3 regions of the Neobacillus sp. Soil_C_43 genome follow, and region 2 is predicted to be linked to each of the others. Evidence: riboswitches for the same ligand, from Rfam matches in the RefSeq annotation. Region 2 holds a riboswitch; each other region holds the start of a gene.
The links. A riboswitch is a leader RNA that binds a small molecule or an ion and turns the genes downstream of it on or off. The one in region 2 is predicted to bind cyclic di-GMP.
Positions count from the first base shown of each region.

Region 1: it holds a riboswitch for cyclic di-GMP, as region 2 does, so the genes downstream of both, AC3A54_RS06660 (hypothetical protein) here and AC3A54_RS19475 (DUF5667 domain-containing protein) in region 2, are expected to answer to the same signal.
Region 3: it holds a riboswitch for cyclic di-GMP, as region 2 does, so the genes downstream of both, AC3A54_RS14550 (hypothetical protein) here and AC3A54_RS19475 (DUF5667 domain-containing protein) in region 2, are expected to answer to the same signal.

Region 1 is NZ_JBDGJV010000003.1:70,007-75,148, reverse strand. It holds gene flgL (flagellar hook-associated protein FlgL) at 1-122, shown strand, start outside; gene AC3A54_RS06680 (flagellar brake protein) at 254-880, shown strand; gene AC3A54_RS06675 (hypothetical protein) at 1,402-2,295, shown strand; gene fliS (flagellar export chaperone FliS) at 2,643-3,023, shown strand; gene fliT (flagellar protein FliT) at 3,038-3,385, shown strand; cyclic di-GMP riboswitch class I at 3,585-3,670, shown strand; gene AC3A54_RS06660 (hypothetical protein) at 3,821-4,135, shown strand; gene AC3A54_RS06655 (glucosaminidase domain-containing protein) at 4,269-4,937, shown strand; gene flgB (flagellar basal body rod protein FlgB) at 5,095-5,142, shown strand, end outside.
Region 2 is NZ_JBDGJV010000016.1:84,324-89,465, reverse strand. It holds gene AC3A54_RS19475 (DUF5667 domain-containing protein) at 1-1,257, opposite strand, end outside; cyclic di-GMP riboswitch class I at 1,340-1,424, opposite strand; gene tagU (polyisoprenyl-teichoic acid--peptidoglycan teichoic acid transferase TagU) at 2,775-3,698, shown strand; gene AC3A54_RS19465 (hypothetical protein) at 3,918-4,067, opposite strand; gene AC3A54_RS19460 (hypothetical protein) at 4,301-5,142, opposite strand, start outside.
Region 3 is NZ_JBDGJV010000010.1:94,172-99,313, forward strand. It holds gene metH (methionine synthase) at 1-720, shown strand, start outside; gene AC3A54_RS14550 (hypothetical protein) at 781-1,002, opposite strand; cyclic di-GMP riboswitch class I at 1,122-1,206, opposite strand; gene AC3A54_RS14555 (MarR family winged helix-turn-helix transcriptional regulator) at 1,390-1,803, shown strand; gene AC3A54_RS14560 (MFS transporter) at 1,821-3,017, shown strand; gene AC3A54_RS14565 (hypothetical protein) at 3,178-3,573, shown strand; gene AC3A54_RS14570 (hypothetical protein) at 3,695-3,898, shown strand; gene AC3A54_RS14575 (hypothetical protein) at 3,895-4,356, opposite strand; gene AC3A54_RS14580 (ABC transporter ATP-binding protein) at 4,376-5,142, opposite strand, start outside.

The DNA.
Region 1 (5,142 bases), on a different contig from region 2:
AAGAGGATGTTGATATGGCAGAAGTTATCACCAATCTAAAAGCCCAAGAGAATGTGCAGCGGGCTGCATTATCTGTTGGTGCTCGTATTATCCAACCCTCTTTAGTAGATTTCTTACGTTAATCATATGGGGCAGCGCAATTTTTTTGTGATTGCCCTTTTTTTATACAATTTTATCCTTAACTTTTTTTTCCAATATCCGATAAAATATAAATAAGACATAATTTAATTGAACAGATTATCAGGAGGACTCTATGTATCCAAAAGTGAACCAAAACATAATGATCGATATACTAACCCATGAACTATCCTGTAAGTCAAATATTGCCGAGATTGGAGAAAAAGAGATTCTCATTAGTATTCCACTTGATAGAGAAATAATTGGTCTGTTATCTATAGGGACAAAATTAGAAATATCTTATATTATTGGTGAAAATAAATTTGAATTTAGGACTGAAATTATTGGCAGAACTAGAGATACCATCCCACTGCTCCGCCTAGCGAAGCCGAATGAAAATGAGATTATCAAAATCCAACATAGAGAAAATGTACGAGTGAATTCAAATTTACGTTTATTGATTGACGGGAGTGAACTACATACCATCAATATTAGTGCTGGCGGAGTACTATTTTCATGTAAACTAGATTCTCAATTTCATGAGGGTGAAGAAATTGCTGGTACCTTATTCGTTCCAGATTTACGGAGTAAGGAACTAGTACAAGTCCCAATTCAAGGAAAAGTAATTCGAAGTAGTTTGATGAGAGAGATCGAAAGAAGATATGTAGCTCTAGAATTCACTTCAATCAAACGACCTGATCAAATGAAAATTATCCAGCATTGTTTTGAAAAACAAAGACAAATCCGCTTAAAGGAACGATAATATTTGTTTATAAAAAGGCTGCTTTAAAGAATAATGTTGATTTGTATACCCTGTTGATTGGAGCGGAAGGCACGAAGACTCCTGTGGGAGTACGGTTCAGGGGAGACCCCGCAGGCGGAAACGCCGAGGAGGCTCCCCGAAACGCCCACGGAAAGCGAAGTGACTGGAGCGGAAATCAATAGTCAATTTTACACAGCCTATAAAAAAAGCCTTCTTCATTTAAAAAGAGAGGCTTTTTTGTTGTTTTCTACTAAAAAAGCCTCTATTAATATTTAAATAAGTTGTTTACAGATAATTACAAATTTTATATAATTAACATGTTCATGTAAATACTAGTAATAGATTTTTTTGATTGAACGACACCCATAAAAAATTCATAAGATCGAATACATATAGTAAGAGAATGATAACGAAAGTGCGTTTGAAATGACAAATGATTTTGATGCTTGTATTATTGTTGTTTAAGATTATTGCTTTTGTACCAATCGTTCATTTCTAATAATCATGTAGGAGGTATTCTTATGAGTTTAAAATCCGCACTATCTGAGCTGAAAGAGGCATTTGCGAATCAGGAATTAGGACAATCAGAAGAGTCTTTCATTCATGACTTGGAGAATAAAAACAATTTGACTTCTGGATCATTAGTTTATTATTTTAACAATTTGATGATGTTTAATATGAATGAAAATAATCAAAATAATTTGGATTCAAAAAAGACGAATCGTAAATGGACCAAAAATGAAATTACCTTTATGTTTCAATATATTAAAGACCGGCAAGAAGAGGGTGCACTGAATATTACGGAGATATTAGAGGAGGCAGCACAACTGCTGAACCGAGGCTATCAATCTGTAAACTATAAATATTATTCCACATTAAAGTCGAATGAAAAAGAGTCAAAATTAAATCAAAATGCCCTTCAATTTACAACGATTAACGAAAATAACGTACCGGTAATCTCAATTGAAGCAATTAACGAGGTACCTACAGTTCCTCAAGCTACCTATCAAAATACTGAACAGAATACTGATTTGCTAGATATTTTGTCAGGGCTTATTACGAACGTACAACAACTTCCCGGTCTAAACCTAAATGAAATGTTGAGAGGGTTATACCAATTAACCAATATGGCACTTCAAAACCAGGAAGCTGTTCAACAAGTTGAGACAATGAAATCGACAATCAATCATGAAAAAGAAGCCCTTAAGGAAAAGCTAGTTAAGAGGGAACAGCAACTAAGACAAGAGAAAAAACGAAATGACGAATTACAGTTAGAAGTTTCTAAGCTTGCTAGAGAAATTACTGCATTTAATAAATTGGGGGATGCAGCTAAAATTCAAAACCTCAAATCGTATAATCAAAGACTTAACTATCTTATTGATGGGTTTGGAATTGTTCTCCAGGTCGGCAGCTAAGCAAATAAAAAAAAGATACTCCATTTTGAATTGGACTATCTTTTTTTTATTTGGCTGTGTTAAAGAACAGTGTTGATTTATACACCCTGTTGATTGAAGCGGAAGGCACGAAGACTCCTGTGGGAGTATGGTTCAGGGGAGACCCCGCAAGCGCTTTTTTGGCCGAGGAGGCTCGCCGAAACACCCACGGACCGCTTGTGCCTTAAGCGGAAATCAACAGGCAAGTTTAACAGACCCTTTTATTTATATTTTTTGTTATGTTTTTTTTCAAAGAACTTAACTATTACATAGTTTATCCGATAATCTTTTATAGACGAAAATGTGTGAATGAAAAAGGAGAAATAATTATGGGTCTAAATAATCCTTATCAAACTTATCAAAAACAAGCTGTCACAACTTCAAGACCAGAAGATCTTACCTTCTTGTTATATCAAGGAGTAGTCAAATTTATTCGATTATCTAAATCAGCTCTAAAAAATAACAACTTTGAAGATAGCAATAACTATAATTTAAGAGCACAGGATATTTTAAGTGAATTAATGATAACCTTAAAAAAAGAATATAGTGTAGCGGAACAATTACTTACTATGTATGATTATATGAAATCCCGGTTAATCGAAGCGAATCTTAATAAGAATTCGGAAATACTAGATGAAGTTGAAGGATTCGCTGTCGAATTATCGGATACCTGGTCAACTGCAATGAAACAAGCCAAAATAAAAAGCTAAGGTCTGAGATAAAAATGGAAGAAATACTAAAAAGTATTTATGAAGTAACACTAGAGATGTGCAGTTCCTTAAAAGAAGAAAATTATGAGGAATTTGAAAAACTACTTAATGACAGACAGGCATTAATGAGTAGAGTGGATGCGCAAAAAAACCACGAAAAGAATTATGTATATACTTCAAATGAGCAGCAATTGTTAAAAGACACTTACTTGTTAGATCAACAAATGGCACCTCTATTAGATGAAAATCTCAAAGAAACAAAAAACCTTATTAATCAGCAAAAGAAGCAAAAACTTGTCTCTCAACAATATAGGACTTATAGTAAGCAAACAAATGGAATTTTTTTAGATTCTAAAAGGTAAAAAAGTCATAGATCGAGTCATAAAAATTTGAATAAATGACAATTTATGACATGATTCTTAATAAATCTACGTAATATTCTATAATTTAGGACTAAATACCCAGTAGATTCGACAAAAATGGGAAAATGGTCGGATATTCGATATTGTTAAAACATTCTATTATTTGATTAGAGATTATTTAGATACTAAAAACATTGAATCTCGATCAAGGCAAAACTGATGAAAATCAGTGGCGCAAAGCTAAAGGGGCTAAGGAGAAAATCACTATGCCAGCCAGCTGCCAAAAGATAGGGTGTTTTACCTAGGTATAAAATGTCTACAAAGGTATAGGACTTCTATACCCAACTGAAAGATATTTTTGTCTGTTAACCCCCCTTCAAAAAGGCGGGGTTATTTTTATATTCTTTAACATTCAGTTAAGGAGAGGAAAAAAGAATGTTCCTGCAACAAATTAAAACAGACGAACGTGCTAATAGTAAGATTTTAAATTTAATGGAATTTAAAAAGAAGAAACCATTTTTCAAGCATCCAATTAAAATAACGCTTGGATACCCAATCAATCGGTCCTACTTTATTGTGAAAAATGTAGTTTATATGGGGAAACAAATTCTGGCAATGAAACAAGAACATGATACCAATACGATTGTCCTAGTTGAAGGGAAAATTGAAAATGGTCAGCTAACATGCATTTCAATGCTTACGGAAGAATGTTTAGGTGATGTAAGCAAGATTTTAGAAGGTGCAATTTAATGCAATCGTATTTAAAATGTTGTCAAGTTTGACACATACTTGTGCGTGACCACGGATGCATTAATCGTAGTCACGCTTCTTTTTCGCTATGGACTTAGCAGAATATAAAAATGAAGAAGAAAGGAGCTTTCCATTGAAAATAGGTGATGATTGGTTTACCAAAACTATGTTAACTAGTACATTGTCCCGTAATGAAAAATTAACTTCACAAATGGGGACGACTAATTCTGAATTTGCAAACCTTTTTACATCGGTTTTAAATGAAATGATGAATGGCGATGCACCATCTTCCATCCAACCCACGTTTCCTTCCTTTATAGAAAACATGACCTTTACCAATGAAAATTCAAATATGGGAATGGATTCGTTTGCGGCTAACTCAGGAGAATCTTTACGATTTCAATCCATAAGTGCTGAAAAAATTAATCAAGGGCTTGGCGGAAAATTGCAAGGGATGGGACAAACATTTATTCAAGCTGGACAAAGATATAATGTTGATCCAGCATTATTGGCAGCGATTGCTCAACATGAAACGGGTAATGGAACATCAAAAGCAGCCAATGTTAAAAATAACATCGCTGGAATGATGGGGAAAAATGGGTTAAGATCCTATTCCTCTATTGAAGAAAGCATTATGGATATGGCTCGAAATATAAGTAAGAATTATCTTGGAATGGGGCTAACAAGCATAACTAAAATTGCTGGAAAATATGCCCCTGTTGGTGCAGAGAATGACCCTACTAATCTGAATAATCATTGGGTTACAGGCGTGAGTAAGTTTTTTGGCCAGTTAAAAGCTTGATATTCAAATAATGTTCCTATAACACACTTTTACTATGTAAAAAAAGTGTAGATTTAAATACCTTTTTTATAGTATATTGATGATTGAATGTTAATAATTTTGTTGATATTTATCGAAAAATGTCAAAGTTTTATAGGTGGAAAGGAGGAGGAGAAAGTTGACTAATATTAACCTCCTACAAAAGGCATTAGATGCTTCTAGTTTA
Region 2 (5,142 bases):
TTTTTCTTTTTCTTTATCTTTATCTTTATCTTTATCTTCTTTTTCTTCAGCCTTAGCTTCTTCTTTTTGTTTTTCTTCGGCTTTTTTAGCTTCTTCTTTTTGTTTTTCTTCAGCTTTTTTGGCTTCTTCCTTTTGCTTTTCTTCCGCTTTTTTCGCTGCTTCTTGTTGCTTTTCTTCAGCCTTTTTCGTTGCTTCTTGTTGTTTTTCTTGTGCCTGCTTTACAGCTTCAGTTTGTTTATCTTCCACTTTTTTAACCGCCGCTGTTTCTTGCCCTTTTTTAGCTTCCTCTTTACCAGCTTCTTCTGTCTCTTCAGCTGCCTCCGTACTTACTTCCTCAACGTCGCCAGCTACTTCTTCTTCAACCTTATCCTTTTTCTTGCCTAATTCCTCCTGAAGCTTTTTCTTCTCACGATCAGCCTTCTCAGCAGAAATGCTTCCATCAGTTAATTTTCCTTCAATATCACTCATTTTTTCAGCAAACTTAGAATCTAACTCTTCAAGCCTGCTCATCTTCTTTTGAAGTTTTTCGAAAGTCTTTTGAACGTTTTTCATGATCGCTTGTTGAGCTTTTGGATTTTCAACCTTTTCTAAAGCGAGTAATAGCGCATCTATGTTATTAGCAAGCTTACTTTCTACTACATCTGTATCCTTTTGTTCAGTAGTACCTTCCGTTTCCTCTGAAGACTCTGTAGAATCTGGTAAATTTTCACCAGCAAGCTCCTGCGTGGCAATCGCATCTTTTAAAAGCTGTTCTGCTTCTTCAGTTTTTCCTTCTGCTAGTAGAACATTTGCTTCTTTAATACGTTCAGCTGCAAAATCAGCTAATAATTGAGCTTCCTCATAGTCATCAAAAGTAAACGCAAGGCGAATCTTTTCTGTCATTACTTTAACAAAATAGAAAAAGTCACCAGGGACAAGGGATGGACTTTCTTCTTGAGTTACATCGGTACTTTCATCTGCTGGTGTTTCTTCTGTAACGGCGTCGTCGGTACTTTCAGTCGCTCCATCTGTAGCTGTTCCCTCTGTTGCCTCTTCCTGATCGGCAGGATCCGTAGTTTCATCTGTTACGGTTGAATCGGTTACAGGATCCGTAGTTCCTTGTTGAACTGTATCTCCTGCTGCAGGATCAACCTGAACCTCATTCTCATCCGCAAATGCTTGTCCACCTCCCATAGAGAAAGTGAATCCTGCCGTTAGAACAGTGGTGGCAAGTACATTGCGGAACTTCCTGGTGAATAAAACTTCTTTTTTTGGCATAAAAAAATCCTCCTAAACTAGTTTTGTAAAGGAAGAATGCAGAAATAGCCCAATATAAAAATTGAGTTTTTTCCATTCTTCACTTGGTAGCCCAGCCATCATAGTAAAAATACCGTAGACCTGTGGCTTTGCGTCTCTACTTTTCAATAGATTTGCCTTTTTCAAATGAGAACAAAATAACTCAATTTATTTGTTCAGCATTATTTAATTTAAATATATATTAAAAATAAGGAATTGTATATCTTTTTTACTATGCAAAACATACACTTCCACATGATAGATTGTGAGTAAATCCCTATATTACAGATCTTAATCTGGATCCATCTAATTATATGCAAGAAACAAGGAGTAGCTATTCTCTAGCAAGATTACGGTCAAATCCTCTGAAATCTTCGGCCGCAAAAACAATACCATGACCTTCTATAATTTACCTCCTATTTTCCTGTTTCCTGATTTATACTAATCTCTTCAAAATCATTTAATTTCTCCTTAATATAGTTATATATCCTTTTCATGGGCTGTACTAATGGAGGAATAACAACAACTATGATTGATCCAAGATGTAGCTTTAGCTGAAAATAATGAGAAAGAGCTCTGTGCAGACAGAGCTCTTTCCTGTTAGAATAATTTCTTTAACCGTTATTTTGTTAGCCTCTTTCTCGGTTGATTCCCCATTTTGATCCAAAAACTATTATCATTGTTATCAATAAAAAATCGAATATTAAAAAGCCTCAAAGGTGTCCAAACTTCTCGAAATGAATAATACGGCATACTTATTACCTACTCATCATTAAATTTAGTAAGACTTTTTCCCTATTAAATCTATAATACATAATTTTCAAAAAACAGTATACGAAAATTCCCTTGAATCTTCTTATTCTAGAACAAAATGTCAAGAAATGGACAAATTTCTCCCTTTATGAAAATGAACTCGAGGTTGTTATTGCGACTATTGTTATGTAAGGACCTTAACTAGTCACCATTGCTCTATCCACTCCCAATTCCCTCAATTTAAACAAAATTCATCACTTTCCCCTATATGTTTTACTATTCAAACGTTTAATTGGAACTGCTAGAATCCGCAAGAATAAAGACTTTCTCCTAGATATCAGATAAAAACTTTGTCGCAGATATAACAGAACTCCCCCCTATCCTTCCCTTAAAAAGAACAATTTTCATGAGAAATGCCTTCTTTCGTCTCTCTACCCCCTTATTCGATACTAATCAGACGATTAATTAACACAGGGGTAAAACCAACTAAATAAAGGACTCTTGGTATAAAATCATTGAGAAGAATGTCGAGGTCTGAAAGCTTCTTTTATGGAAAGGTACTTAATGGAGTGACTGAACCTCTGTCTCCCAGCTTGAAGTCGATCACCCTTACTAACAAAATTGACATAATATCTTCCACAAAGAGATTGATTTATAATAAAAAAGGCCTAATTTGAAAAAATTGTAAAATACTTTCGGACCATATATAATAGTTAAATTAATATACTTCTTGGGGGATTTATCTGATGAAAACTGAAAAAAAGAAGAGAAAATGGCTTAAGGTAACGGGAATTATCTTACTAATTCTCTTTATCGGTGTTGGAGTTTACGCTTATTCTGTCTATCACTCTCTTAAAAATGCGGTAGAAACCATGCACCAACCAATTGAGCGTAAACAATCGGAAAAACGTCAGGAGCCTGTTGAGTTATCGAAGAAGGATCCTTTCTCTGTATTAATGTTAGGAGTAGATGAACGCAAAGGTGATCGTGGTCGTTCAGACTCGATTATTGTGTTAACTGTTAATCCGAACAATCATTCTGTTAAGATGCTAAGTATTCCACGTGATACTAGAACGGAGATCGTTGGAAAAGGGAAAGAGGATAAGATTAACCATGCGTATGCCTTTGGTGGAGTTCCAATGGCCATGGATACAGTAGAAAACTTCCTTGATATCCCAATTGATTATTATGTACAAATTAATATGGAAGGTTTTAAAGATATTGTCGATGCGGTTGGAGGAGTAACCGTTCAAAATGATTTACAATTTACTTCTGGTGGATATGAGTTTCCTAAAGGTGAATTAAAGTTAAATGGTGCGAAAGCATTAAGCTATTCAAGAATGAGACATGAGGATCCAAGAGGTGACTTTGGTCGACAAATGCGACAACGCCAAATTATTCAAGCAGTAATAAAGGAAGGCGCAAGCTTGTCGAGCTTAACTAATTATTCAAATATATTCAAAGCACTTGGGAACAATGTAAAAACAAATCTTACTTTTGAACAAATGTTAAATATCCAAAAGTATTATAAAGACGCAGCAAAAGACATTCAGCAAATGGAAATAAAGGAACAAGGAACTAAAATCAATAAAATTTATTATGGAATTGTATCTACAGAGGAAAAACAGCGAGTACAGAGTGTTTTGAAGAAACAATTAGAGATAGAATAATAAATCACAGGAATAAACCACAGGGGCGGTTCTCGTGGCACAAAAAAATCTTTGATGAAGAAAAAAGCAGCAGATCCGTCCCCTTGGTCTCCGGTCTCCGAGGATTTCTCCTTTTCTACAGGAATACTTTTATGTATAATGGAAATATAATAAATAAGAGAAGTGCGCTAACACTTCTCCCAGCAACCTCAACCGTCAGGGTGGTGGTTGTCAAAAAGCTTATTGTTTGTCTTGAGAACCACCCTTTTGCTTACGACGGCGTAGGGCGGTTTTCTTGTTTTCTAGAACGTTTTTCCGAAAGAAATAAGCGCTCAATTCACGCACAACTCCCTTCAGAACTTCTCTTAGAATTTCAAGAAATGTTTCCATGATTATCACCTCCTTTCCTAAAACAGAAAGAAGATTAACAACCAACCACCCCAACAATATTCAGCTGCAATTTCATTCTATCACTATCCACAACTCTAAAAACCTATCAATCTTCGACAAAATTCGAGGCGAAACCACTGGGACAGTTCTTGTGGCACAAAAAAATCTTTGATGAAGAAAAAAGCCAGCAGAACCGTCCCCCTGACAACCTTCCCCTGGAAACCTTTGGCAATTTATCTTTTAATCCCTTTTACCGTTAAGCACTCTTCTTCCGGCTTCATTTTCACCTGTTTCCATGTTTTTTCACCAACTTTACGAAATTGAGCGATTTCGATGTCTGTTCCATTTGTTAGTGTAAAGAATATAAAATGATAATCAAAGCCATCGGTACCGTGAAAATAAATATGCTTAACATACCCATTTTTTATCGTTGGGTATCTTTTCTGTATCAACTTGCACCAATATCCATATTTAATATCAATAACTGCTTCTGCATCATGCTGCCAAAGATGGTACGGTGCGCATAGAAAATCCTCCGGAAACTGCTGCAAATCTGCAATCCGATACCCTTCTTGTCCGTGAACAAGCTGAATAAATCCGTAAGAATAACCAAAATACTCCGCACTTTTACCCTTAAACCCTTCAATTGTTTCAATCTCATAAAAAAAACGTATACCTCGTTTTCCATCAGGCACCCGACAAAGCTTGATCAAACTCGTATGCCCAATCCCAGCAAACGAACGAAAATAGTCTTCATAGGTTAACGTTTTTTGATATTCCTTAGATAAAAAATTGTAAGCCAGTGGAAATGGAGTCCGTGCATGACCAACCGTTCCGCAGCTTCGCCCTCCCAAGTTTTCAGCTTCACGCAAAATACTAAAATAATTGAGAAGAGTATCTTCAGGGGTTTTAGTCCATTCTGCTGGTATCTGAATTTGGTCGTGTGCTTTTTCAACATACGGTTGCAAGAACTCCGAAGTGGTAAATCTTAAATTTAAAGCCAGTAAACTAGATGGACGAAAATATTTCTGATGATAGGTAGCTGGGTCCACTTGATTCCGTAGTAACACATTCA
Region 3 (5,142 bases), on a different contig from region 2:
ATGCTGATTGGACATCATCTCGGTGTTAAGGGGAAGGTTGCTAACTTGCTTGCTGAAAAGGATGAAAAAGCAGTAAAAGTAAAAGAGGTTGTAGACCAACTGCTAGCTGATGCAAATCGTGAAAATTGGATTACACCGAATGCTGTTTATCAGTTCTTTCCGGCACAGTCAGACGGAAATAAGATTTATATTTATAATCCTGAAAATCATGATCAAGTTATAGAAACTTTTGATTTCCCACGTCAGGATTCCGCGCCACATCTTTGTTTAGCTGATTTCTTAAAATCGGTTGACAGTGGTGTAATGGATTATGTTGGCTTCTTTACCGTAACAGCCGGTAGAGGGATTCGCGAAAAAGCGGATGAATTCAAGTCTGCCGGTCGTTTTCTGGAATGCCATGCTCTCCAGGCATTAGCACTCGAGACTGCAGAAGGCTTTGCTGAATTAATTCACCGTCAAATACGCGACCGCTGGGGCTTCCCGGATCCACTTGATTTTTCCATGCAGGACCGATTTGCTGCTAAGTATCAGGGACAACGTTTCTCCTTCGGATATCCGGCCTGCCCAGATTTAGAAGACCAGAAAAAGTTGTTTAAATTAATTCAGCCTGAAGAAATTGGAATCCAATTAACAGATGGTTGTATGATGGAACCAGAAGCTTCGGTTTCTGCGATGGTGTTTGCCCATCCAGAAGCGAGATATTTTAATGTGTTAAGATAATCATCTCAATGTAAAAAGAGTGACTATTTTTTAGTCACTCTTTTTACATATGGTTCATCATTACACAGCCTGATATTTATGTAAGAATCTTTGACTTGCAAGATTAAGATTATTTATGCACTCTTTTTTTATGTGATCCTCACATATAAATTCATTCATTAATTCATCTTTTAATTCGGAGTAAATCTCCATCACTTCTTCACGTGCCAAATTAATGTAACTTCTCTTTTTGGCAAAACTCATGATTTCCTTCTCAAAATATTCAATAGAACCAAAAAACACCTTCAATTTTCCACCCATCCTTTTATGTTTTTTTCAACGAATAAAAAGCCTCCAAAAAGAGGGGGACTAACAAACCGTAATGCCGTAGAAGTTTTATTCAAACATTAGATTCCGTTCTTTTTGGCAACCCGACTATCATAGTCATATGACCTTAGACTCGTGGCTTTGCGTCCTTTTTTTTCAAAAAGTTTGCCTTTTTCACTGTATACCTTAATAGTAAAATCTAACTAGGAACAATTCAATGTTTTTCGTCAATTTTTTACAAAAAAATTGATTTTTTTAACAATTTATGAGCATTTATGCCCCTGTGAACATTTCTTGACATTTAATAATAAATACACTATAGTTACCTAGGTAACTAATTATGTGTAGTAACGGAGTGCATTTATGATAACCCACGAATTATTCCATACTCTTCACCAGCTTTCACGTCATCTCACTAACAAACTCAATGAAGCATTGAAGCCTATGGGCTTATACGGTTCTCAATGGGCCGTTATTTTTGTTTTAAAAAACAAAGGCTCGCTAACACAGAGAGAACTTTGTGATTATCTTTTTGTTGAGGCACCGCCCATGACGCGAACCATCCAACGCCTCGTTAAACAAGGCTATGTTAGACAGGTGTCAGGTACAGACAAGCGGGCAAAGTACATTGAATTAACAGAAGAAGCATTGAAATTATATCCCGAATGGGAAAGTGTTGTGAACGAGGTCAACCAGACATTACTGCAGCATTTTCCATTAACATCTCAAGAGGAATTACTGTCATTGCAATCTAGCTGGTTAAAGCAGCTTTTATAAAGGAGTGCATTACATCTATGAACAAACCCAAATTATGGACGAAGGATTTTATTAGTGTATCTTTAAGTAACTTTTTTCTTTTCTTAACTTTTTATATCCTGCTCGTCACTCTTCCCACCTATGCGTTGGATGAATTACATAGCAGTGCATCTGTCGCGGGATTAATGACAACCGTATTTTTACTATCCGCCATCATCTCACGTCCGCTTGCTGGACAGTGGCTCGAACGCGCGAGTAATAAGAAAGTTCTCTTATCGGCGCTCATTATTTTCTCTGCAGCCTCTCTTCTTTACTTTATTCCTAAAACAGTCGCCGGTTTTCTAGTTATTCGTCTGCTTCATGGTGTTGGTTTCGGTATGGCAACAACAGCAGTCGGAACAATTGTAGCTAATATCATTCCAGCTTCACGTAGGGGCGAAGGAATGGGATATTTCGTCATGTCAACGAATATGGCAATGGTTTTAGGACCATTTGTCGGATTGATGGCTATTCAGCAATGGGGGCCAAACACCCTATTTATTCTCAGCGTCATTGTTGCGGTCGGTTCTCTTATTACTGGACTAAGTGTTAAATTGAATCATTCAGAACAGCTGGATCAGCCAAAAGCCGCTTCTGCTTTTTCTTTTAAAAATCTATTTGAGACATCTGCCATTCCTATCTCGATTGTCGGAAGCTTCCTAGCGATTGTCTATTCTGCCCTTCTTTCATTTGTTTCGATCTACGCAAATGAAATTCATTTGGCTAGTGTGTCTAGTCTCTTCTTTGTGGTCTATGCGATTGTTCTTTTACTATCTAGACCATTCACTGGAAAATGGCTTGATCTTTATGGACCAAACGTTATTTCTTATCCTTCTATTTTGCTTTTCTCAATTGGGATGTTTGTCTTAAGCCAAAGCAGTGGTGCAGTCACATTTCTCATATCAGCGGGTATGATTGGATTAGGATGGGGAACACTTTTTCCTACCTTCCAAACCATCGCTATCCAAGATGCCGAACCTCGAAAAAGAGGTTTAGCTACAGCGACCTTCTTATCTATCTATGATACAGGTATTGCTCTTGGCTCCTTCGTCGTTGGCTTACTTGCTGCTAAAATAGATTATAGCTCGTTATATTTCATGTGTTCTTTCTATATTTTAATCGGTGCAGTACTTTATTATTTTCTTCATACAAAGAAACAAGCACCTGTACCAAAATTGAAAAATCAAGAGAATTAATTTGTCAGTTTTGCCCTCCTTACATTTATAGGGGGGGTTTTTTATTGTACAACCCCTAATTATACTCATTTACAAAAATAGTAAAATATAATAATATTCTTTATAAGGAACATTTTTTACCATAATAAAGAATTCGCAAAAAAGGAGGTGTATACTAAGTTTGAAAACAATAAAGGGTTTAGTCCTTATCCTGCTATTAGTATGTGCAATAATGCTTCCTACTTCTGCCTATGCCTCTGATAATACTACTGAATCAATTACCCAGTACGGATTTTTACAAACCTTTTCACTAGCGAATATTTTCACCTTTTTCAATAAGGATTATAAAGCTGCTGATTATCATGAATATAGCTGGAATAATGATGGCTATCACGATCGATATGATGATGACCACCATGACGATGGTGATTGGTGGGATGATTTTTGCAAATGGTGGAACGGTGGTGGCGGCGGTGGTGGCCATGATGATGAATGTCGAGAAAGCAAGGGAAGCTGGGGCAATGACAACGGTTGTATAGACTCTGCAGAGATTTGGAAAAGGTGGTATTGCAGGTAGATTCCCTACATATACCTAAAAAGGGCAAAATGACTATTTTGGAAAGGTCATTTTGCTTTTTTATTTACACTTTAAATAATTGGTATATAATAGTATAAACATGGTATAAGGAGTGAAGAGAATGGCGAAATCAACAGCCAAAAAGCTACGTGAAAAACTGTCACGCGAGGGAAAAATGAATCCAGAAGCAAAGCGAAGCCCATTTGTTTTTACAGATATGAGAACAAGAGCAACAAAAACGAAAAAAGACCATTTATACCAATTTAAACACAAGAACCATCAATCCCAGGACGGACATGATGGTTCTTTTTGTTTGGTAAGCTAGTTAATATTGAATGTTGGTTTGTAGGTTAGCTCAATCTTTAGTAATTGCTTGTCTTGGTTCATTTCTTTCTCTTGCACGATCGTCCAATTTTTAGCAATCATGTCGCGGAGTATCTGAAGATTTTCACTGGTCATACTAACCTGATCTAGAAATTCTCCCGTGTCAACGAAGTCTTCGCCTTCCTTCATTCCAAACTTAATGGCTAACAAGGATTTTAGTGAACCTTTCGTCATGAATGAAAATTCATAACCAGTTGTGATCGCCTGCTGGCACTTTTCTTTATTTCCATGATAATAATCAACCATTGTTTTCCATGAAGGGATTCCTTCTCCGTTACTCTCTAGCTTTTCTTCATTTCCTTCATTTAAAAGAGCTACAATGGTTGGATTATCGAACCCTTTTGCTTTCATCATTTCAATCATTAGAGCATAATTTAACGCTAATTTTACTTTTTCCATGTAATCCATCCACCTTGTTCTAATATAAATGGCAGGCAACCAAATGCTCACTATCTACTTCTTTCAACTGTGGATCCACTTCTGCACAAATTGGCTTTGCAAATGGACAGCGAGTTCGGAAGCGACAGCCTGTTTCCATCTCAATTGGGCTTGGAAGCTCTCCTTTAATAATTTCACGCTTACTATTCTGTGCTTTGATGGGATCCGGTATGGGGATCGCAGATAATAACGCTTGTGTATATGGATGCAGCGGTTTGTCGTATAGCTCATCACTCATGGATATCTCGACCATTTTTCCGAGATACATCACACCTATTCGGTCAGAGATATGGCGCACCATTGATAAATCATGTGCTACAAACAAATAAGTAAGATTCATCTCTCTCTGTAAATCTTCTAACATATTAATGACTTGCGCTTGAATGGAAACATCGAGTGCTGAAATGGCCTCATCGCATAAAATGAAATCAGGATTAATTGCTAAAGCACGGGCAATACCTATTCTTTGACGTTGACCACCACTGAATTCATGTGGAAATTTTTCTAAGTCGTCCTTTTTCAGTCCAACTTTTTCAAGCATATCGATAATGATTTCTCTTCTTTCATTTTTCGATAGAGCGGTATGAATTTCGAGTGGCTCATCAATGATTTCTTCCACATTCATATAGGGGTTAAGTGATGAATACGGATCCTGAAAGATCATCTGCATTCTTTTTCGATACGGTTGAAGATCTTTGTTATTTAAGTTGGCAATATCTTTCCCATCAAAAAGAATTTCTCCCGCAG